2 linked regions of the Variovorax paradoxus EPS genome follow. The protein of the gene in region 1 binds, or shares a complex with, the protein of each later gene. Links are inferred from orthologs where the notes say so. Each region holds a gene or a part of one and is shown on either strand. Other genes may lie near its edges.

Evidence for each region.
Region 2: the proteins of rodA (region 1) and mrdA are in contact, whole or in part, in a crystal structure (PDB 6PL5), measured with the Thermus thermophilus proteins. The link is inferred for Variovorax paradoxus EPS from one-to-one orthologs. Residues at the interface, in WP_223903423.1 of Thermus thermophilus: Phe161, Val165, Phe168, Val169, Leu172, Pro198, Tyr199, Glu202, Tyr211, Arg212, Asp213, Gln220, Val221, Gln223, Ser224, Ile226, Ala227, Ile228, Gly229, Ser230, Gly266, Phe267, Val270, Leu274, Tyr277, Gly278, Leu281, Phe285, Leu289, Arg297; in WP_223903432.1 of Thermus thermophilus: Arg4, Ile5, His6, Leu8, Ala9, Phe12, Ala15, Leu16, Leu19, Gly20, Arg22, Ala23, Trp24, Leu26, Gln27, Val28, Tyr31, Tyr34, Leu36, Leu43, Thr45, Asp47, Lys156, Gln157, Gly158, Ser160, Val184, Leu201, Glu202.

What each region holds. Positions count from the first base shown.
Region 1 is NC_014931.1:1,105,083-1,115,910, forward strand. Bases 7,868-10,828 are described here. They hold rodA (rod shape-determining protein RodA), read left to right. Parts: upstream 7,868-8,751; coding sequence 8,752-9,906; downstream 9,907-10,828. Other genes in these bases: VARPA_RS04970 (ATP-binding protein), read left to right, coding at 7,868-8,719; tldD (metalloprotease TldD), read left to right, coding at 9,964-10,828. In the rest of the region: VARPA_RS04930 (lysophospholipid acyltransferase family protein), read right to left, coding at 1-28; VARPA_RS04935 (DUF2809 domain-containing protein), read left to right, coding at 38-481; mtgA (monofunctional biosynthetic peptidoglycan transglycosylase), read right to left, coding at 426-1,169; aroE (shikimate dehydrogenase), read right to left, coding at 1,166-2,023; VARPA_RS04950 (energy transducer TonB), read right to left, coding at 2,048-2,899; VARPA_RS04955 (ribonuclease catalytic domain-containing protein), read right to left, coding at 2,949-5,015; VARPA_RS04960 (YqiA/YcfP family alpha/beta fold hydrolase), read right to left, coding at 5,143-5,736; VARPA_RS04965 (response regulator transcription factor), read left to right, coding at 6,104-6,856; more of VARPA_RS04970, read left to right, coding at 6,863-7,867. UniProt on the Escherichia coli protein: Peptidoglycan polymerase that is essential for cell wall elongation. Also required for the maintenance of the rod cell shape. Functions probably in conjunction with the penicillin-binding protein 2 (mrdA).
Region 2 is NC_014931.1:308,354-319,108, forward strand. The notes cover bases 2,388-5,275. They hold mrdA (penicillin-binding protein 2), read left to right. Parts: upstream 2,388-2,790; coding sequence 2,791-4,761; downstream 4,762-5,275. Other genes in these bases: mreD (rod shape-determining protein MreD), read left to right, coding at 2,388-2,736; fahA (fumarylacetoacetase), read right to left, coding at 4,899-5,275. Outside these bases: VARPA_RS01470 (rod shape-determining protein), read left to right, coding at 111-1,154; rod shape-determining protein MreC, read left to right, coding at 1,241-2,218; more of mreD, read left to right, coding at 2,215-2,387; more of fahA, read right to left, coding at 5,276-6,167; VARPA_RS01495 (Bug family tripartite tricarboxylate transporter substrate binding protein), read right to left, coding at 6,325-7,299; hmgA (homogentisate 1,2-dioxygenase), read right to left, coding at 7,299-8,606; VARPA_RS01505 (DUF2783 domain-containing protein), read right to left, coding at 8,649-8,840; VARPA_RS01510 (FAD-dependent oxidoreductase), read right to left, coding at 8,854-10,575; VARPA_RS01515 (MBL fold metallo-hydrolase), read right to left, coding at 10,722-10,755. UniProt on the Escherichia coli protein: Catalyzes cross-linking of the peptidoglycan cell wall. Responsible for the determination of the rod shape of the cell. Is probably required for lateral peptidoglycan synthesis and maintenance of the correct diameter during lateral and centripetal growth.

The sequences.
Region 1 (10,828 bases):
ACAACCAACCTGTGAGCTTTGCCAGCATATGGGCGCGATGATACGGGCCATGCGATGGCGATTCGATCCTCTTTCACTGGCGTGGGCGGTGGCCCTGTTCGTTGTTCTTGCGTTGCTGGCCACCGTCGGCGCGCGCTGGGGCTGGCTCCGAAGTTTCTTCGGCGATGTGCTGGCGGTGGTGTGGGTCTACTTCGTCTTCAAGACCGTCATCGCGGCGCGCGTGCTGCCGCTGGCACTGGCCGCGCTGGGCGTGGGCTATGCGGTGGAGTTGGGCCAGTTCATTGCGTCGGCGTGGCACCTGCACATTCCGAACCGCGCGTTGCGCATCGTGCTCGGCAGCACGGCTGACTGGTGGGACGTGCTGGCCTACACGATCGGCTTCGCGGGCGTGCTGGCGCTCGAAGCGCTGCGCACCAAGCTCGGCCTCAGGGCAGCTCGGCCGACGACATCCGCGCCACGACCGTCGACGCCCGTCCGCTGAGGTACGGCGAGCCGGGCCGGCGCTCGAAGAACTTCGGGCTCGGCAGCATCACCGCGAGCCGCGCAGCTTCGTTGGCACTCAGGCGCGAGGCGGGCTTTTTGAAGTAGTACTGCGATGCGGCCTCGGCACCGAACACGCCTTCGCCCCATTCGACGTTGTTCAGGTAGAGCTCGAGGATGCGGCGCTTGTCGAGAAAAACCTCCAGCAGCGTCGCGAGCACCAGCTCCTGGCCCTTGCGCAGCATCGTGCGTTCGCCCGAAAGCAGCAGGTTCTTTGCGAGCTGCTGCGTGATGGTGGAGCCACCGCGCAGGCGCACCGGCTGCACCGGCTTGCCGCGTGCCACGGCACGGGCGGCGCGTTTGGCGGCCAGTTCTTCGGCCTTGGCATTGCGTTGGCGTGCGCGCTCGATGGCTTCCCACTCCACGCCGTTGTGATCGACGAAGCCGGCATCCTCGCTTGCGATCACGGCGCGCTTGAGCGTGTCGTTGATCTGCGCGTAAGGCACCCACTCTTGCCGCCAGCCGCCTTCGCTGCCCTTGTGGATCGCGACCTGCCAGGCCTCGGAGCGCTGGAACGCGGTGCTTTGCGGATCGATCACCGCCATGGCCGCGATGCGCGCCACGAAGAAGAGTTCGAGCGCGAGAGCCGCCACCGCGAGGCAGGCGATCAGGCGCAGCACCGCTTTCATTGGCCGGCGGCGAGCGATGCGCGCAACTCGCCCAGCACCTGCGCCGAAGGCGGGCGCACGCCGCGCCAGATATCGAACGATTCGGCCGCCTGCTCGACCAGCATGCCGAGCCCGTCGCGCGGCACGGCGCCGTGTGCCTTGGCCCAAGCCATGAAGCCTGCGGCCGCTGGGCCGTACATCATGTCGACGGCGAGCGCGCCGGGGCGCAGCACCTTTGCGCTCACCGGCACTGCGTCGCCCGCGAGGCTGGAGGCGGTGGCGTTGACCACCACGTCGAAACTGCCCGGCACTTCGTCGAGCGCCCAGGCTTCGAGCGCGGCGCCGTGGCCGAGCGCGAGTGCCGCATGGCGCCGGACCACCGCAACCGCCTTGTCGACGGTGCGGTTGGCGACCACGATGCGCGAAGCTCCCGCATCGAGCAGCGGACCCAGCACGCCAGCGGCGGCGCCACCGGCGCCGATCAGCAGCAGCTCCTTGCCCGCCAGCGGCACGCCCGCGTTTCGAACGATGTCGTTGACGAGGCCGATGCCGTCGGTGTTGTCGGCGTGGATGCTGCCGTCGGCCCCGAAGCGCAGCGTGTTGACCGCCTGCGCGAGCAGGGCGCGCTCGCTGGTGTGCTGCGCCAAGGCGGCGGCTTCGAACTTGAATGGAACGGTGATGTTGCAGCCGCGCGCACTGTCGCCGCGCTCGGCGGCTTCACGTCGGAACGCGGCAATGCCTTCGGCGAAGGCGCCGAGCGGAATCAGCAGGCGGCCGTAGTCGATCTGCTGGCCGCAGAGTTCGGCAAAGCGGGCATGGATGCGCGGCGAGCGGCTGTGCTCGACGGGGTTGCCCATGACGCAATACAGGTCCATCGCTGCAGCCTTCTCGATCGATGCTTATTGGGAGATTTCCATCGTGCCGTCGCGCGCGAAGCGGAACGTGCCCTGGATCACCATCTGATCGGCCTGCTCCTGGCGCATCGCGTTCGTGAACTTGCCGAAGTTGCCGGTGCTGCGAACGATGGCCTGCGCCCGACGGTCGAGCGCGATGTTGCCCGAGCTCTGGTCGACCACGGTGGCGAGCACGTTGCCGTCGAAGTTGACGGTCAACGTCATCTTGAGTTCGCCGTACAGCTTCTTGCCGGCCAGCTCCGGGAAGTTTTCCGCGGCGCGCGCCTCGACGCGGCGCAGCATGGTGTCCACGTACACCGCGAACGCAGCCTCGCGCGTGGACGGGCTGACGTAGCGCTTCTTGGGGCGCGAGTTCTCTTCGTTCACCCGGCGCTCGATCTGGGCCAGCAGCTCGACCATCTGGCGGCGCTTTTCTTCCTGCGCGGCGGCTTCCGTCGGGTCGCCCGCGTTGCGCGGATCGCGCACCGGCATGGCGGCGATATCGCGCTTGAGCTGCGTGATCATCTGCATCTGCTCTGCCTGCAGGGCATCGACCTGTTTGCGCGCGTCTTCGAACGAATCGCCCACCGCGGTGAAGCTCGACGGCGGCAGCGGGCTGGTCGCGCGGCCCTTGTCGAGGTCGCCGCCGCCCGCGAGCGAGGTCTGCGCCATCAGCTTGGCGTTGGCGTCGGGCCGCTCCTTGGTCTTGCTGTTGACAAGGATCACCTCGAGCGGCGTGTCAGTGAACGCGCGGTTGAATGATTCGGGATCGACGAAGCGCACCGCCAGCAGCGCGGCATGCGCAATGACCGACACGCCCAGTGCAATCTGCAGCGTGCTGAGGTCCTTGAAGTTCATTCTCGAAACTCCTCCAGGGGGCGCACTTCTCCAGACGTCTCGCCGGAGTTCATGCAGGTGCGGGTGTGTTTTCCGGCGCGGCCTCGCTGTCGTTCAAATCGACGGCAATGGCGATCGGGCCGGCGACTTCTTCTTCATCCTCGCCGCTTTCGTCTTCCGCCGACGCATCGGCCTTCGGTGCATCGAGGCGCTCGAGCACGGTGCCGCTCACGTCGAGCGCAATCTCGTCGATCTCGCCGAGCTTCACGCGCAGGCGCGCACCGCGCTCCTGCTGGCCCGCGACCGGGAACACCAGCGGCAACGCATCGGCACGCACCAGCGCGCCGTTGGGGATGTCCTTGATGACCGTCGCTTCGAGCTCGGTGATGCCGTTCTGCTGCAGGTACTTGAGCGTCCAGAAGCGCTCCATGCCGCCCTGGTAGCCGTTGTAGGTGGCATAGGCCGCGTCGAAGCCCGAGAGGATCGAGAACAGGTCGGCGTCCTTCGGCTTGAAGGGCGCGGCCAGCGCGGCGGTCTTGCCGTGGCGGGCGGCCGCGATGATCTGCCACTGGTTCACCAGGTCGGTGTAGCGGCGCAGCGGCGAGGTGCTCCACGCATAGCTCTTCACGCCCAGGCCCGCATGCGGCAGCGCGCGCGTGCCCATGCGCACCTTGATGCCGGGCGCCAGGCTCGCCTGGCTGCGGTAGAGCCCGGGCACGCCGAGTTCGCCGAGCCAGCCGCCCCAGCTGCTGTTGGCCAGGATCATCGCTTCCGAGACGATCAGGTCGAGCGGCGCGCCGCGCTGGCGCGTCGTGATCTGCACCTGCTCGTTGCCGGTGGGTTCGTTGCCGTCGTTGCCGACGAGGCGGAAGTTGTAGTCGGGCCGGTTGAAGTTCTCGGGCTTGCCGCGCACCACTTCGCGTTGCGCCTTCAATTGTTTGGCGAGGCGGAACAGGAAGGAGAGCGGGGCGCGCAGGTTCGCGGCGGCCTCGGGCGTGTCGGGGCTCGTGACCGTGGCGTCTTCGAGCCAGGGCTGCGTGACGACGGCGTCGAGTTGGTCGTGGCGCAGGTTGGCGACGATCGGCACGCGTTCGAGCTTGGTCTCGGTGCCCTGCAGTTCGAGCGTGGCTTCGTCGAATCGCGCGTAGAGCGACACGGCCGGGCGGTCGGCGCCTTCGAGCAGCGTGTAGGTGTTGACCACCTCGTCGGGCAGCATCGTGATCTTGTAGCCCGGCATGTAGACCGTCGACATGCGCGCACGCGCGACGTTGTCGATGGCGCTGCCCGGCGTGAGTGCCAGGGCCGGTGCAGCGATGTGGATGCCGACCGTGACGGTGCCGCTGCCAAGGCCTTGCACCGACAGTGCATCGTCGATTTCGGTGGTCTGCGAATCGTCGATCGAGAAGGCCTCGACGCCGGTGGCGACAGGCAGGTCGTCCGCAATGGCCGGTGCCGCGAGCGCGGGGAAGCCGTGGCCCTTGGGGAAGTTCTCGAAGAGGAAGCGGCGCCAGTGGAACTGGTAGGGCGAATCGATCGCCCCGGCGCGTTCCAGCAGATCGAGCGGCGGGCGCTGCGTGGCGCGCGCGGCGTCGACCACGGCCTTGTATTCGGGGGCGTTCTTGTCGGGCTTGAACAGGATCTTGTAGAGCTGCTCGCGGATTGGCTGCGGGCACACGCCCTCGGCCAACTGCCCGGCCCATTCAACGATCTGCGCCTGAATGACTTTTTTCTTCTCGATGGCGGCGAGCGCCTGCTGCACGATTTCGGCCGGCGCCTTCTTGAAGCGCCCCTTGCCTGCACGGCGGAAGTAATGCGGCGCCTCGAAGAGGGCGAACAGCGCGGCCGCCTGCTGGGCGAGCGTGGGCTTGTCACTGAAATAGTCGGCGGCCAGGTCGGCAAAACCGAACTCGCCGTCGGCTGCGAATTCCCAGGCCAGGTCGAGGTCCATCGCGGCGGCGAGCGAGCGCGCCTCGGCGATCAACTCGGCAGGAGACGGTTTCTCGAAACGCAGAACGATGTTGGCGCCCTTGACCTTGACGCGCTTGCCGGTCTCGAGCTCGACCTGCGCCGAGGCTTCGGCCTCCGACAGGACACGGCCGCCGAGGTACTTGCCGGCTTCTTCAAACAATACAAACATAGGCGCGGATTCTCCCACGGCGAAAGACCGGCTCTCCCCTGGCTTGCCCACTTCGTGTGGCCTCCTTCCCCCTACCGGGGGCAACACCTGCGGCCCGGCGAAGCCGGTTCCGCGGTGTTTTTGGGCTTCAGACTGGATTGATGAACGCCATGACGTCGTCCAGGTGCGCCGTCTCGAAATCCGACAGCGCGTGGTCGCTGCCTTCCAGCAGCTTGATGTTGCTGTCTGGATAGCGCGCCGACATCTCGTGCCAGTCGAGCGCTTCGTCGCCCTTGGCGATGATCGCGAAGACACGCTCGGGCCGCGTGAGCGAGCCGACTTCCATGGCGCGCAGCTCGTGGATGTACTCGGGTCGGAAATAGAAATGCTCGGCCGGGTCGTGCCAGACGGTCTGGTCGCCGATGTAGCGCGTGAGGTCGCGCGCCGGGTACACGGCCGGATTGAGCAGCACCGCGCGGCAGCGCGTCATGCCGGCGACATAGGTGGCGTAGAAGCCGCCCAGCGACGAGCCGATCACGGCCATCGACTTGCGCGGCCAGTGCGCGATGCCCTTCATCACCATGTCGATGGCGTCGTGCGGCGAAGGCGGCAGTTGCGGGCACCACCATTCCAGGTTCGGATGCGCTTGCGCCACGCGCTGCGCCACGAGCCTCGCCTTGGTCGAACGGGGCGAGGAACGGAAGCCGTGCAGGTACAGCAGATGAGTGGTTTGCGGGTCCATGGGGGGAAGGGCGGGAAGGTGCGAACGCCGTACCTCGCTGGCCGAGGCGAGGTAATTCTGCATGAGGTCCGTGCCCGCAAAGCGGCTCGCGGCATTCAAAAAACCTGCGGCGAGGGGCTCTTGGGGAAAGCGATAACTCATAACGACTTACACCGCATGAAAGTCCCATCGGCCTCGGCCCTGCGACGTTCGCCTGGCTTGAGTTCGAAAGTATTCATGGGCTGCTCCTCGTTGCCGGCGTCGCACGCTCGGCGATGAACCCGCGGCAAAAAGAAAAAGAAAACGCCCAATTCTCGGGACCCGATCCGCCGTGCGCATCCCATGAAAGCGGTATGCATGTCCAGCGTCCGGCAAGGCGCCGAGGCTTATGCTTCATCCCATGAATACAGAGGCTCTGGACGACGGGACGCTGCGCCGCTGGGGCGTCTTGGTGGTCGAGGACGACAGCCGCGCACGCGCCTTCTTCGAAGCCAGCGTGCAGCGCAGCCCGCGTCTTTTCTGGCTCGGCAGCGCGGGCACGGTGCAGGAGGCGCGGGGCTGGCTGGCGCGCACCACGACGATTCCCGACGTGCTGCTGGTCGACCTCGGCATGCCCGATGGCACCGGCCTGGACGTGATCCGCGACGCCGTCGCTCGCTTTCCCGGCTGCGAGCCGCTGGTGGTGTCGGTCTTCGGCGACGAGGAGAACGTGCTCGCCAGCATCGAGGCCGGCGCGGTGGGCTACATCCACAAGGACGCCGCACCCGAGGACATCGCGCAGACCATCGTGGAGATGAAGGCTGGTGCATCGCCGATCTCGCCGATGATCGCGCGGCGGGTGCTGGCCAAGTACCGCAGCCTGCAATCGGCCAGCCTCGCGCCGGGCATGGCTGCTTCGGGCGCGGCACCCGAGACCGCCTTCGACGAGAACGAGCGCGGCCTGCTGTCGGCGCGCGAGCACGAGGTGCTGACGCTTATCGCCCGCGGCTTCTCGTATGCAGAAATCGCGCGGCTCAAGGGCCTGAGCGTGCACACGGTGCAGACCCACATCAAGAACCTCTACGGCAAGCTCGCGGTGCACTCCAAGAGCGAGGCGGTCTTCGAGGCCACGCGCCTCGGCCTGCTGCCTCACCCGGGCTGAGGACGGATGCTGGCGAGGCTGGGCGCACTGCTTTCGCTGTGGTTGGCGGTGCTGGTGATCGGCGCTGCCGGCATGGGGGCTGCGTCGGCGGAGCCGCTCCAGGCGGCCGATGGCTCGATCGAGCTGCGCCACGGCACCATCACGACGTCGGTCGACGGCATCACCCGCACCGGGCCGGTCGAGCTTTCTTATCACTGGGACCGCCAGCACCGCGGCCGGCCAGGCCTGGCGAGCTTCGACCTGCCTTTCACCCTCGCGGCCGCGCCGGCAACGCCCTGGGGCATCTTCATTCCCCGCGTCGGCAACGTCTTCGAGGTGCAGCTCAACGGGGCGTTGCTGCAGGTCTACGGCGACATGAGCGTGGGCAATGACGCCGACTACGCCAAGGCGCCCATCTATGTGCCCGTGCCGGGGCACCTGCTGACGGCCGGCGAGAACCACCTGCAGATCCGCCTGCGCGCCGACAGCGCCCGGCGCGCGGGACTCTCGCGCGTCGTCGTCGGCCCCGCCACGCCGGTGCGCACCGAGCTCTTCGAGAGCGCTTATGCCTGGCGCTTCACCGGCTCGGTGCTGCTGACCGCCTTCAGCCTGATCGTGGGCAGCATCGCGCTGGCGCTCTGGCTCACGCAGGTGGACACCGGCGCCGTGGGGCGGCAGCGGCGCGACGGCATCTATTTCTGGGCGGCGCTCGCCGAGTTCTGCTGGGCGGTCCGCGTGGCAGACGGCGTGATCGCCGAGCCGCCGCTGTCCTGGGTTCCCTGGGGCGTGCTGATGGCCGCCTGCTACGCGGGCTGGGCGGCCTCGGCCATGATGTTCTGCTATCACCTCGCGGGGTGGGCGCGGAATCCGCGCCTGCAATGGCTGCGCTGGCCGCTCGCCGTGGTCGTCGCCGGCACAGTGGTGGCGAGCGCGCTTGCGCTGCATCGCGAACAACCGGTGTGGCTCACCGGCTGGCTGGCCGTCGAGATCGTGATCATCGGCGTCTTCGTGGGCGGCTTCGTGGTGGCGACCGTGCGCAACCCGAGCACCGAGCGGATGCTGGTGGCCATCGCGGCGCTCGTGACGGTGGCCTTCGGCCTGCGCGACTGGCTGGTGATCCGCCTGAGCGACGCCTACGGCGAGACGACCTGGGTGCGCTATTCGTCGATCTTCTTCGGCATCGCGCTGCTCCTGATTGTGCTGCGGCGCTTTCACGCGGTGAGCACGCAGGCGCGCGGATGGGTCGCGGCGCTGGCCGACCGGGTCGCGCAACGCGAGCGCGAACTGGCGCTGACCTATGCCGAGCTCGAACAGGTGGCACGCGACCAGGCGCGCACCCACGAGCGCGAGCGCATCCTGCGCGACATGCACGACGGCGTGGGCTCGCACATCAGCTCGGCGATCCGGCAGTTGCAGTCGGGCCAGACCAGTTCGGAGGAACTGCTGCGCACGCTGCGCGATTCGCTCGACCAGCTCAAGCTGTCGATCGACTCGATCCACCTGCCGCCGGGCGATGTCGGCGCCCTGCTGGCGGCGCTGCGCTACCGGCTGGAACCCCGGCTGGTGGCGGCGGGCATCGAGTTCGAATGGGCGGTGGAGGAGGTCGGGCCGGTGCAGCTGCTCGATGCGCACGCCATGCGGCAACTGCAGTTCCTGCTGTTCGAGGCCATCTCCAACGTGCTGCAGCACGCGCAGGCCAGCGTGCTGCGGATCGAAGCCGACATGCAGGGCGACACCGTGCGGCTGCGGGTGATCGACAACGGCCGCGGCTTCGACGCCTCGCAGGTTCCCAGGGCCCTGTGGGAGCGCGCCGGCGCGATCGGCGCGCGCCTGGCGGTCGAAAGCCGACCGGGGCGCACGGTCGTTCAGCTCGCTTTCGGCTGAAAGGACATGCGGGGCGCGGATAATCCGCCCCCATGTCTGCCGTGTTCAATCAGCCCTCCCTGGCGCGTCGAATTGCGCCCATCTTCCAGGGCTTCGACGGCTTTCTGGCCTTCGCCGTGCTGCTGCTCGCCTTCGCCGGGCTGCTGACCATGTATTCCTCCGGCTACGACCACGGCTCGCGCTTCGTCGACCATGGCCGCAACATGCTGCTGGCCGGCTTCATCATGTTCGTGGTGGCGCAGGTGCCGCCGCAGCGGCTGATGATGTTCGCGGTGCCGCTCTACGCGGCGGGCGTGGCGCTCCTGATCGCGGTGGCGCTCTTCGGCATCACCAAGAAGGGCGCACAGCGCTGGATCAACATCGGCGTGGTGATCCAGCCCAGTGAAATCCTCAAGATCGCCATGCCGCTGATGCTGGCCTGGTGGTTTCAGCGGCGCGAAGGCCAGTTGCGGCCGCTCGATTTCGTGGTGGCCACCGTGCTGCTGGCGGTGCCGGTCGGGCTCATCATGAAGCAGCCCGACCTGGGCACCTCGCTCCTGGTGCTGGCGGCGGGCCTGGCGGTGATCTTCTTCGCCGGGCTGCCCTGGAAGCTGATCGTGCCGCCGGTGGTGATCGGCGCCATCGCGGTGACGCTGATCGTGAGCTTCGAATCGAAGCTGTGCACCGACGGCGTCGACTGGCGGGTGCTGCACGACTACCAGAAGCAGCGCGTGTGCACGCTGCTCGACCCGAGCAAGGACCCGCTGGGCAAGGGCTTCCACATCATCCAGGGGATGATCGCCATCGGCTCGGGCGGCGTCGGCGGCAAGGGCTTCATGCAGGGTACGCAGACGCACCTCGAATTCATTCCCGAGCGCACCACCGACTTCATCTTCGCCGCCTATTCCGAGGAGTTCGGGCTGGTGGGCAACCTGGCGCTGATCTCGGCCTTCATCCTTCTCATCTTCCGCGGGCTGGCCATCGCAACCAGTGCGTCGACCCTGTTCTCGCGCCTGCTGGCGGGGGCGGTCACGATGATCTTCTTCACGTATGCCTTCGTGAACATGGGCATGGTGAGCGGCATCCTGCCGGTGGTGGGGGTGCCGTTGCCGTTCATCAGCTATGGCGGGACGGCGATGGTGACGCTGGGGCTGGGGCTGGGCATCCTGATGTCGATCGCCCGGGCCCGAAAGCTGGCGCAGAACTAGGCGCCCGAGTGCCCTTGGGGGCGGCGCGGAAGAGGGTGGCTGCCTAGAATGGCAGTCATGATCTCTCGCGAACCCACCATCGAGCGCCTGGCAACAGCCCAACAACTCCTGCTCACGCCGTTCGGACTCGACGAATCGCACCTGAGCAAGGCCCTCGCCGAGATCACCTCGCACAAGGTGGACGACGCCGATCTCTACTTCCAGTACACGCGCAGCGAAGGCTGGAGCCTGGAAGAGGGCATCGTCAAGACCGGCAGCTTCAGCATCGACCAGGGCGTCGGCGTGCGCGCGGTCAGCGGCGAGAAAACCGCATTCGCCTATTCGGACGACATTTCCGAAGCCTCGCTCCTCGATGCGGCCCGCACGGTCCGTTCGATTTCCTCCGCCGGCCGCACCGGCCGCGTGAAGACGCCGACCCGCAAGATTGCCTCGAGCCGGTCGCTCTACAACGGCGTCGACCCCATCTCCACGCTCGACAGCACGGCCAAGGTCAAGCTGCTCGAAAAGACCGAGAAGCTGGCGCGCTCGCGCGATCCGCGCGTGGCGCAAGTCATGGCAGGCTTGGCGAGCGAATACGACGTGGTGCTCGTGGCGCGCGCCGATGGCACGCTGGCCGCCGACGTGCGCCCGCTGGTGCGCCTGTCGGTCACCGTGATCGCCGAGCAGAACGGCCGCCGCGAAGTTGGCTCCGGCGGCGGCGGCGGGCGATTCGGCCTTGCCTACTTCGACGACGAGAAGATCGCCGAATACGTCGACCAGGCCGTGAAGGCCGCCTTGACCAACCTCGACGCCCGCCCGGCCCCGGCCGGCGAGATGACTGTGGTGCTCGGCTCCGGCTGGCCCGGCATCCTGCTGCACGAGGCCATCGGCCACGGCCTGGAAGGCGACTTCAACCGCAAGGGCTCGAGCGCGTTTTCGGGCC
Region 2 (10,755 bases), 800 kb from region 1 along the record:
CGCGAACGCGCCGGCTTTTGCGCCAAAAACGATCAATTCACCCCGTCAAACGACCCAAAAATAGAGCGACGACCTGCCGATGCGCAGGCCGTGCTCAGAGGATTCCGCACATGTTTGGAGCTTTCCGTCGGTACTTTTCCACCGACCTTGCGATCGACCTCGGCACCGCCAACACCCTGATATTCGCCCGCAACAAGGGCATCGTGCTGGACGAGCCCTCGGTCGTCGCGATCCGCCACGAAGGCGGCCCCCACGGCAAGAAGGTGATCCAGGCCGTCGGCCGCGAAGCCAAGGCCATGCTGGGCAAGGTGCCCGGCAACATCGAGGCGATCCGCCCGATGAAAGACGGCGTGATCGCCGACTTCGTGATCACGGAGCAGATGATCAAGCAGTTCATCAAGATGGTGCACCCGCGCACGCTGCTCACGCCGAGCCCGCGCATCATCATCTGCGTGCCTTGCGGCTCGACCCAGGTCGAGCGCCGCGCCATCAAGGACGCGGCCGAAGCTGCCGGCGCCACGTCGGTCTATCTCATCGAAGAACCCATGGCCGCGGCCATCGGCGCCGGCCTCCCCGTCAGCGAGGCCTCGGGCTCGATGGTGGTGGACATCGGCGGCGGCACCACCGAAGTGGGCGTCATCTCGCTGGGCGGCATGGTCTACAAGGGGTCGGTGCGCGTGGGCGGCGACCGCTTCGACGAAGCCATCATCAACTACATCCGCCGCAACTACGGCATGCTGATCGGCGAGCCGACGGCCGAAGTCATCAAGAAGACCATCGGCTCGGCCTTCCCGGGCTCCGAAGTCAAGGAAATGGAAGTCAAGGGCCGCAACCTTTCCGAAGGCGTCCCGCGCAGCTTCACCATCAGCAGCAACGAAGTGCTGGAAGCCCTGACCGATCCGCTCAACAACATCGTCTCGGCCGTGAAGAACGCGCTGGAGCAGACGCCGCCCGAACTGGGCGCCGACATCGCCGACCGCGGCATGATGCTCACCGGCGGCGGCGCCCTGCTGCGCGACCTCGACCGCCTGCTGGCCGAGGAAACGGGCCTCCCGGTGCTCGTGGCCGAAGACCCGCTGACTTGCGTGGTGCGCGGCTGCGGCATCGCCCTGGAGCGCATGGACCGTCTGGGCAGCATCTTCACTAGCGAGTAAAAGGCGAAAGCCATCATCGGCCGGCCTCTGCTTGCATAGGCCGGCTTTTTGTTATTTGATTCCGCACCACCGCCGGGTCTGAATTCATGCCTCTGGGCACGCTCGATCGCACAGCGCCACCCCTGTTCAACCAGGGACAGTCGGCACTCAGCAAGCTGATCTTCTTCGGCGCGCTCTCCCTGTTCCTCATGGTGGCCGATGCACGCTTTCATATCGTGCAGCCGATCCGCGCGACCCTCGGCGCGGTGCTCTACCCGGTGCAATGGGTGGCGCTCAAGCCGGTGCAGCTCATGATGGGCGGCGGGCGCTACCTCGAAGACCTGCAGACCGCCCAGCGCAACGAGGCCGATGCCCGCAAGGCGCTGATGATGCAGGCCCAGCGCGCGAGCCAGGCCGACACGCTGGCGCAGGACAACGCGCGCCTGCGCGAGCTGCTCGAGCTGCGCCAGACCACCGCAACGCCGGGCCGCGCGGCCGAGGTGCTCTACGACGCGGCCGACCCCTACACCCGCAAGATCGTCATCGACCAGGGCCTCGCCCACGGCGTGGCCGCCGGCTCGCCGGTGATCGACGCGCACGGCGTGCTCGGCCAGGTCACGCAGGTGCTGCCCCTCACGAGCGAAGTCACGCTGGTGATCGACCGCGACCTCGCGATTCCCGTTCAGAACACCCGCACGGGCGTGCGCAGCGTGGCCTTCGGCGACGCCTCGGCGCACGGCGGCGGGCTGGAGCTGCGTTTCATGGCCGCCAACGCCGACCTGCAGGAGGGCGACCTGCTCTCCACCAGCGGCGTCGACGGCATCTACCCGGCGGGCCTTCCGGTCGCGAAGATCGAGCGCATCGAGCGCCGCGCCGACTCGGGCTTCGCCCGTATCTACTGTGTGCCGCTCGCCAGCGTGACCGCCGCGCGCTACGTGCTGGTGCTCGAGCCGACCGGTGCCCCGACCGCGCCGCCACCCGCCGCGCCCGCGACCACGCAGCGCAAGCGCGCCGAGGGCAAGCCCGGGGCCGGCAAGAACGAGAAAAAGCCCGCGGCACCCGCGGGCGCAGGAGGCGGCCGATGATCAAGCGTCCCGGCCAGCAGCAGCTCCTGCTGCCCGTCAGCCCCCTCTTCATGTGGACCAGCCTCGTCGTGGCGCTCCTGGTCAACATGATCCCCATCGGCCGTGCCGCCTGGATGCCCGACCTGCTGGCGCTGGTCATCGTGTTCTGGGGCGTGCACCAGCCCTCGCGCGTGGGCATCGGCGCGGCCTTCGTGTTCGGCCTCTGCATGGACGTGCACCAGGCCTCGATGCTCGGCCAGCATGCGCTGTCCTACACGACGCTGGGCTTCTTCGCGATCACGATCCATCGGCGCCTGCTCTGGTATCCGGTGCTGTCGCAGGCGCTGCAGGTGCTGCCGCTCTTTGCGCTGTCGCAGCTTATCGAGGTCATCACGCGGATGATCGGCGGTGGCGTGTTCCCGGGCTGGTCGGTGCTGATCTCGCCAGGCGTGGAGGCCGCGCTGTGGCCTCTGGCCTCCGCTCTCTTGCTGGCCCCCCAACGCCGCACCCCGGAACCCGACGAGAACCGCCCCCTCTAAGCCTTGCCCGCGGCATTTGCCATTGCCCCAGCGCGCGCCTAAGCTCCCACCGCCATGACCGAAATCCGCAACGTCGCCGCCGACCTCGCGCGCTTCAAGCGCCGCGTGATCGTGATCGGCCTCGCTGTGCTTTTCGCGTTCGGCCTGCTGAGTTCGCGGCTGATCTACCTGCAGGTCACGCGGCATGAAGACCTGGCCGAGCAGGCCGAGAGCAACCGCACGGCCATCGTGCCGGTGGTGCCCAACCGGGGCCTGATCCTCGACCGCAACGGCATCGTGCTGGCCTCGAACTACTCGGCCTACACGCTGGAGATCACGCCTTCGAAGGTGAACGATGTCGAGGAGACCATCGACAACCTCACGCAGGTGCTCGAAGTCTCGCCGCGCGACCGCCGCCGTTTCAAGCGCCTGCGCGAAGACTCTCGCAGCTTCGACTCCATTCCGATCCGCACCCGCCTGAGCGACGAAGAGGTCGCGCGCTTCGCGGCCCAGCGCTACCGCTTTCCGGGCGTGGAGATCAAGGCACGGCTCTTCCGCAACTACCCGAACGGCGAGACCGGCGCGCACGTGCTCGGCTACATCGGCCGCATCAACCAGCGCGAGAAGACCGCGATGGAAGACTGGGAAGAAGAGGAACAAGCCAACTACAAGGGCACCGACTACATCGGCAAGCTGGGCATCGAGCAGAGCTACGAGAAAACGCTGCACGGCCAGACCGGCGTGGAGCAGATGGAAACTTCGGCCGGCGGGCGCGCCATCCGCCGGCTCGCAAGCCACCCGGCCACACCGGGCAATACCGTGATGCTGTCGCTGGACATCAAGCTGCAGAAGCTGGTGGAAGACATGTTCGGCGACCGCCGCGGCGCGCTGGTGGCCATCGACCCCAAGACGGGCGAGGTGCTGGCCTTCGTGAGCAAGCCCACGTTCGATCCGAACCTCTTCGTCGAAGGCATCGACACCGAGAGCTGGAAAGAGCTGAGCGAATCGCTCGACAAGCCGCTCCTGAACCGCGCGCTGCGCGGCACCTACCCGCCCGGCTCCACCTACAAGCCCTTCATGGCGCTGGCGGCGCTGCAGACCGGCAAGCGCGGCGCGAGCGTGGTGGTGAACGACCCGGGCTACTTCAACTTCGGCGGCCACCGCTTCGGCAGCCCCGAAGGCAACCTGGGCGGCGTCGACATGCGGCGTTCGATCCAGCTGTCGAGCAACATCTACTACTACTCGCTGGCCAACGAGATGGGCGTGGACCTGATCCACGACTTCATGAAGCCGCTGGGCTTCGGCCAGATCACCGGCATCGACCTGGGCGGCGAGGTGCGCGGCGTGCTGCCCAGCACCGAGTGGAAGCGCAACGCCTACAAGCGGCCCGAGCAGAAGAAGTGGTATGCGGGCGAAACCATTTCGCTGGGCATCGGCCAGGGCTACAACACCTTCACGATGCTGCAGCTCGCGCAGGCCACGGCCATCGTGGCCGACGGCGGCATCAAGCGCAAGCCGCACCTCGTGCTGGCGACGCGCAACACGGTGAGCGGCCAGGTGGTGCCGCTGCCGCAGCCGCCGCCGGAGAACCTGGGCTACACCGCGGCCAACGTGGCGGTGATTCGCGAGGGCCTCACCAGCGTGGTCACCAGCGGCACCGCGCGCAGCGTGTTCGCGGGCGCGGGTTACCAGGCGGCCGGCAAGACCGGCACGGCGCAGGCGGTGACGCAGGCGCAGAACACCAAGTACAACGCCCGCGCGCTCGAGGAGCACCAGCGCGACCACGCGCTCTTCATGGCGTTCGCACCGGTCAGTGATCCGAAGATCGCGGTGGCGGTGATCGTGGAGAACGCCGGCTGGGGCGCTGGCGCCGCGGCACCCATCGCGCGCCGGGTGTTCGACTACTGGCTCATGGACCAGTACCCGAGCGAGGCCGACATGGCCGCCATCAAGATCGGCAAGGCCGGCGCGCCGATGGGCAAGCCGCGCGTGGCGAGCGAAGTGGCGTGGCCGGTGGCGACGACGACGCCTGCCACTGCTCCCTGATCTCTTGCTCCCTCTCCCCTTGGGGAGAGGGTTGGGGTGAGGGTGAGCGGCATTCGAGGCCGCGCGATGCTGTGAGGCCGACTGCCCTCACCCTAGCCCTCTCCCGCTAGCGGTAGAGGGAACAACGCGGAAGCCTCTCAGCCAGCCACCGTGCCGCTGACTTCACCCAGCCCGATACGCACAGCCCCCGCGCGCTCGCAGTAGCCGCGCATGACCAGCGTGTCGCCGTCTTCCAGGAACGTGCGCTTCTCGCCGTTCGGCAGCGTGATCGGCTGCTTGCCGCCCAGCGTGAGTTCCATCAGCGAACCGGCCTCGTCGGGCTTCGGCCCCGAGAGCGTGCCCGAGCCCAGCAGGTCGCCCGGCTGCAGGTTGCAGCCGTTCACCGTGTGGTGCGTGATGAGCTGCGCGGCGGTCCAGTAGGCGGCCTCGGTGGTGTTGCCGCGCGTGAGGCGCGCGGGCGCGATGCCTTCGGCGCGCATCTTCGCGGTCTGCAGCAGCACTTCGAGCGTGATGTCGAGCGCGCCGGCCTCGCGGTTCGACGGCGCATCGAGATACGGCAGCGGTTGCGGATCGCCCGCGGGCCGCTCGAACCTCGCGCGGAACGGCGCGAGCGCCTCCATGGTCACGATCCACGGCGACAGCGTGCTCGCGAAGTTCTTCGCGAGGAACGGGCCGAGCGGCTGGTATTCCCAGGCCTGCAGGTCGCGTGCCGACCAGTCGTTGAGCAGCGTCACACCGAACAGGTGCTCTTCGGCCTCGCCGATGGCGATCGGCTCGCCCAGCGCGTTGCCCTGGCCGACCAGAAAGCCCAGCTCCAGTTCGTAGTCGAGGCGCTTGGACGGGCCGAAGCTCGGCTCGGCCGCATCGGGCGCCTTGGTCTGGCCCTGCGGGCGCTTGAAGACCTGGCCGCTCACGCCGATGGACGAGGCGCGGCCGTGATAACCGATGGGCACCCACTTGTAGTTGGGCATCAGCGGCTGGTCGGGGCGGAAGAGCTTGCCGATGGTGGTCGCGTGGTGGATACCCGTGTAGAAGTCGGTGTAGTCGCCGATGCGGCAGGGCACCGTCATCTCGGCCTTGGCTTGCGCGAGCAGCGCCTTCGACCATGCGGCCTGCTTGTCGCTGCCTTCGGCGAGGCCCGCGGAGATCGCGGCGCGCAGGGCCTGGCGGTCCTTCACGCTCGCGCCCATCAGCGCGTTCATGTCGTCGGTGTCCACGAGGCCCGCGGCCTTCAGGTCGAGCACCTGGTCGCCGATCGCGACGCCGATGCGGAAGGCCTCGCTGCTGCCCGCGGTGCGGAAGCGGCCGAAGGGCAGGTTCTGGATCGGGAAGTCGGTGCCGGCTTCGTTGGCCGAGGCGACCCAGCTGCGCAGCTTGGGGTCGTGGGTGGCGTTCAGTGCGGTCATGCGTGTCCTTGAATTGGGTGGGAGAGGAATCCGGATTGGTGGAAGGAAATCCGGCACCGTTCGGACTGAGCTTGTCGAAGTCTTGCGCGGCGCTTCGACAAGCTCAGCGTGAACGGTGGGTGGATGGTGTGTGAGTGGATTGCGTGCGCGTCGGTCTTCAGTCCGCGGTCATGCCGGCTTTCCTGGCCACATCACCGAGGCGCTGGTATTCGGTCTGCGTGAGCGTCGCCAGCTCCTGCGCGGTCGAGCCGCGCGGCGAGAAGCCGGCCTGCTGCAGCTTGGCCTTCACGTCCGGCATCGCGAGCGCTTCGACGAAGGCTTCGTTCAGCGCTTTGACCACGGGTGCCGGCAGGTTCGCCGGTCCGTACACACCGAACCACGGATCGAGCGCGTAGCCCTTGAGGCCCGCCTCAGCCATCGTCGGCACGTCGGGCAGCGAAGGCGACCGCGCCGGCCCGGCGACAGCCAGCGCGCGCAGCTTGCCGGCCTGGATGTGCGGCAGCGACGCCGGCAGGTTGTCGAACATCAAGCCGATGTTGTTGCCCAGCATGTCGGTGATGGCCGGGCCGCTGCCCTTGTAGGCCACGTGCACGAGCTCGGTGCCGGTCATCTGCGCGAACATCACGCCCGCCAGGTTCATCGAGGTGCCGGCGCCCGCGGTGGCGTAGGGCAGGCCCGGGTTCTTCTTCGCGGCGGCGATCAGGTCGGGCACCGACTTGATCGGCGAGGCGGCCGGCACTTCGAGCACGATGGTCGAGGTGCCCAGCAGGCTGATCGCTGTGAAGTCCTTGCGCGGATCGAAGGCCATCGACTTGTAGATGTGCGGGTTCAGCGCATTGGTCGAGATCGCGCCGAAGCCGATGGTGTAGCCGTCGGGGGCGGCCTTGGCCACGGCGTCCATGCCGATGTTGCCGCCCGCGCCGCCGCGGTTGTCGATGAGCACCGGCTGGCCGAGCTTTTCCGACACCTTCTGGCCCACGGTGCGCGCCACGAGGTCGGTGGTGCCGCCGGGCGTGTAGGGCACGATGAAGCGAATCGGCTTCGACGGAAAGTCCGCCGCGTGCGTGAGCAAGGGCGCAGCGAGCAGGGCGAGAGCCGCCGCGCGGCGCGTGAGAGCGAAGGCGTTCTTCATCATGGCTTGAACTGGTCCTTCAGCCCCGCCCAGCAGTCGGCGTAGTCGGTGTCGAGCGCCGGGCTCTTCAGCGCGAAGTTCGTCGGAATGAAGCGAAAGCGGCTCTCGAACATGAAGGCCAGCGTGTTGTCCAGCTTGTGGGGCTTGAGGTCCGCGTGCGTCGCCTTGTCGAAGGCTTCCTCGTCCGGGCCGTGCGGCACCATGCAGTTGTGCAGGCTCGCGCCGCCGGGCTTGAAGCCGCCCGGCTTGGCGTCGTATTCGCCGAGCACCAGGCCCATGAACTCGCTCATGAGGTTGCGGTGGAACCAGGGCGGACGGAAGGTGTTCTCCATCACCATCCATCGCGGCGGGAAGATCACGAAGTCGCAGTTGGCGGTGCCGGGCGTGTCGCTGGGCGATGTCAGCACGGTGAAGATCGACGGATCGGGATGGTCGAAGCTGATCGAGCCGATGGCCATGAAGCGCGCCGTGTCGTACTTCACCGGCGCGAGGTTGCCGTGCCAGGCGACCACGTTGAAGGGCGACTGCTTCGTCGGCGCTTTCCAGAAGCGGCCGGCGAATTTCTTGACCAGTTCATAGGCGCCGCCGTCTTCCTCGAACGCCGCCACGGGTGCCTGGAAATCGCGCGCGTTCGCGAGGCCGTTCGAGCCAATGGGACCCAGCTCGGGCAGCCGGAAATGCGCGCCGTAGTTCTCGCAGACGTAGCCGCGCGAGAGACCGTCCGGCAGCGCCACCTTGAAGACCATGCCGCGCGGCAGCACCGCGATTTCGCCGGGCTTCACGTCGAGCACGCCGAGTTCCGTCGTGATGACGAGGCGGCCTTGCTGCGGCACGACCAGCATCTCGCCGTCGGCGTTGACGAAGGCGCGCTTGTCCATCGAGCGGCCGGCCAGGTACATCAGCGAGCCGATGCCGACCTGCGATTCGGCATCGCCGTTCGCCGCGACCGTGTGCATGCCGTCGATGAAGTCGGCCTCGGCCGCGCCATCGAGCGGCATCGGGTGCCAGCGCATCGGCTCGGGCGGCAGCGCGATCTCGCGGGCGCCACCGGTCGTCCAGTGCGGCTGTGCGTAGGGCTGGTAGCGGCCTGACACCACCGAGGGCTGGCGGCGGTAGAGCCAGGTGCGGCGGTTCTCATGGCGCGGCGCGGTGAAGGCGGTGCCCGAGAGCAGTTCGGTGTAGAGATCGAAGGGCCCGCGCTGCGGGTTGTTGCGGCCCTGCGGCAGGGCGCCAGGCACAGCTTCGGAGGCGTATTCGTTGCCGAAGCCGCCGAGGTAGCGCCGTTCGGTGGCGGGAATGTCGGTCATGGTGTTCTCTTTCGAAAATCGCGATGAGGTGGGAACGCGCGCCTAGCTGCCGCGCGCGGCTTCGAAGGCCTCGCGCAGCACGGCGAGCGAGCCGATGTGGTTGGCCAGCACGAGCGCGAGGCGCGCGTTGAAGGCGTGGCTCTCCTCGGTGGAAAGCCCCTGGTGCGCCGCGATGAGCGCTTCGTAGAAATCGTCGGGCGCCTCGAGGTTCGGCGTGGTGATCAGTGCTTGCATGCTCATGCCTTTGTCATGCTCTTGCCAGTGCGCGGTCGATGGCCGCACGGATGTTCGCAGGTGTGGGTTGCCGCCAGCGCGCGCACACATGCTGGTCGGGCCGCAGCAGGTAGACGGTACCGGGTTGCGCGTCGTAGCGCTGGGTGGCGAGTTCGCCTTCGGGCGTCGTGCCTTGCACGCGCACGATGTGCAGCGGCGCGTCGAAAGCCTTCAGCACCTCTGCACTGCGCTCGGCGGCTTCGCCCGCGCCGAAGACCAGTGCAGTGAACTGCTGGCCATGGCATTCGCGCAGCAGCCAGCCGGTGCTTCCGTCGGCTCGCACGGCCGGCGCATCGGCCGCGGCAGCGCCCGGCACCATAGCGCCCTTGAAGGCGTCGGCATCGACCGTGTTGAGCGGCGAATCGCGCAGCACCGCCGGCACCGAGAGCCGCCCGCTGTTGACCAGCGTGCGCGCGAACGCATGGCGCTTGGTCAGTTCCAGCACCGCGTCGCGGAACAGGCGGCTCACCTCGCTCTTGGGCGTGATGAAGTCGGTCGCACGCGTGGAGTGGCGGATGTTTTCGTCTGCCGCGTATTCGCGCTCGCTCGCGTAGCTGTCGAGCAGTGCATCGGGCGCATCGCCCTTCAGCACGGCAGCAAGTTTCCACGCGAGGTTGTCCGCGTCCTGCACGCCCGAGTTGGCGCCTCGCGCGCCGAAGGGCGACACGCCGTGCGCCGAGTCGCCCGCGAACAGCACGCGGCCGTGGCGAAAGCGCTCCATGCGCTGGCAGGCGAAGGTGTAGACGCTGGCCCAGCCGATCTGGAACTGCACGTCCGCAAAACCGATGCTGTCGAGCAGCGCGCGCACCCGCGGCGTGATGTTCTCGGGCTTGCGCTCTTCCACCGGGTCGGCGTCCCAGCCGAGCTGGAAGTCGACGCGCCACATGCCATCTGCCTGCTTGTGCAGCAGCACGCTCTGGCCCGGGTGGAAGGAGGGGTCGAACCAGAAGCGGCGCTCGGTGGGGAGAATGTCGCCCCCCACGCTCGGCACTTCGTGTCCTCGCTGCCCCCCCGAGGGGGGCGCGTCCGCCTTGGGGCGGCCCGGCGGCGGACCGGCATCCATCGTGATGTCGGCGATCAGGAAGCGGTCGCGGAAGGTGCGGCCCTTGGCCTCCTGGCCGAGCAGCTGGCGCAGGTTGGAACGCGAGCCATCGCAGGCGGCGACGTAGCCGGCCGCTAGTTGATAGTTGCCTTCGGGCGTCTCGACCGTGAGCACCGCGCCTTCGTCGCGCTGTTCGATGCCCGTCACCTTGTTGTTCCAGCGCAGGTCGATCAGCGGCAGCGCGGCGGCACGTTCGACGAGGTAGCCCTCGACGTAGTACTGCTGCAGGTTGATGAACGCGGGCCGCTCATGGCCGGGCTCGGGCAGCAGGTCGAAGCGGTAGACCTGCTCGTCGTGGAAGAACACCTTGCCCACGCTCCACGAGACGCCCTTGTCGACCATGCGGTCGCCGCAGCCGAGGCGGTCGAACACTTCGAGCGAGCGCTTGGCAAAGCAGATCGCGCGCGAGCCGCTGGAGAGGGTGTTGTCGTTGTCGAGCAGCACGACAGGCACCTGGCGCAGCGCGAGGTCGATGGCGAGCGTGAGGCCGACCGGGCCGGCACCGACGATCACAACGGGGTGATGAGCGGGGGGCGCTGCGTCCTGGTCGGCGTGGCGGCGGTAGTCGAAGCGCAGACTTTGATAGTCGATCACGTTTGTCTCCGTGTCTTTTGTCTTTGTCTTGCTCCTTCCCCCTTTGGGGGAAGGTTGGGATGGGGGCGAGCGGCGCTCGAAACCGGCGCTCTGCCTGCCCCCACCCCAGCCCTCCCCCAGAGGGGGAGGGAGCAAGGCAGGACCGATCAGCCTTCCAGCGCCTTCCACATCTCGATGTCC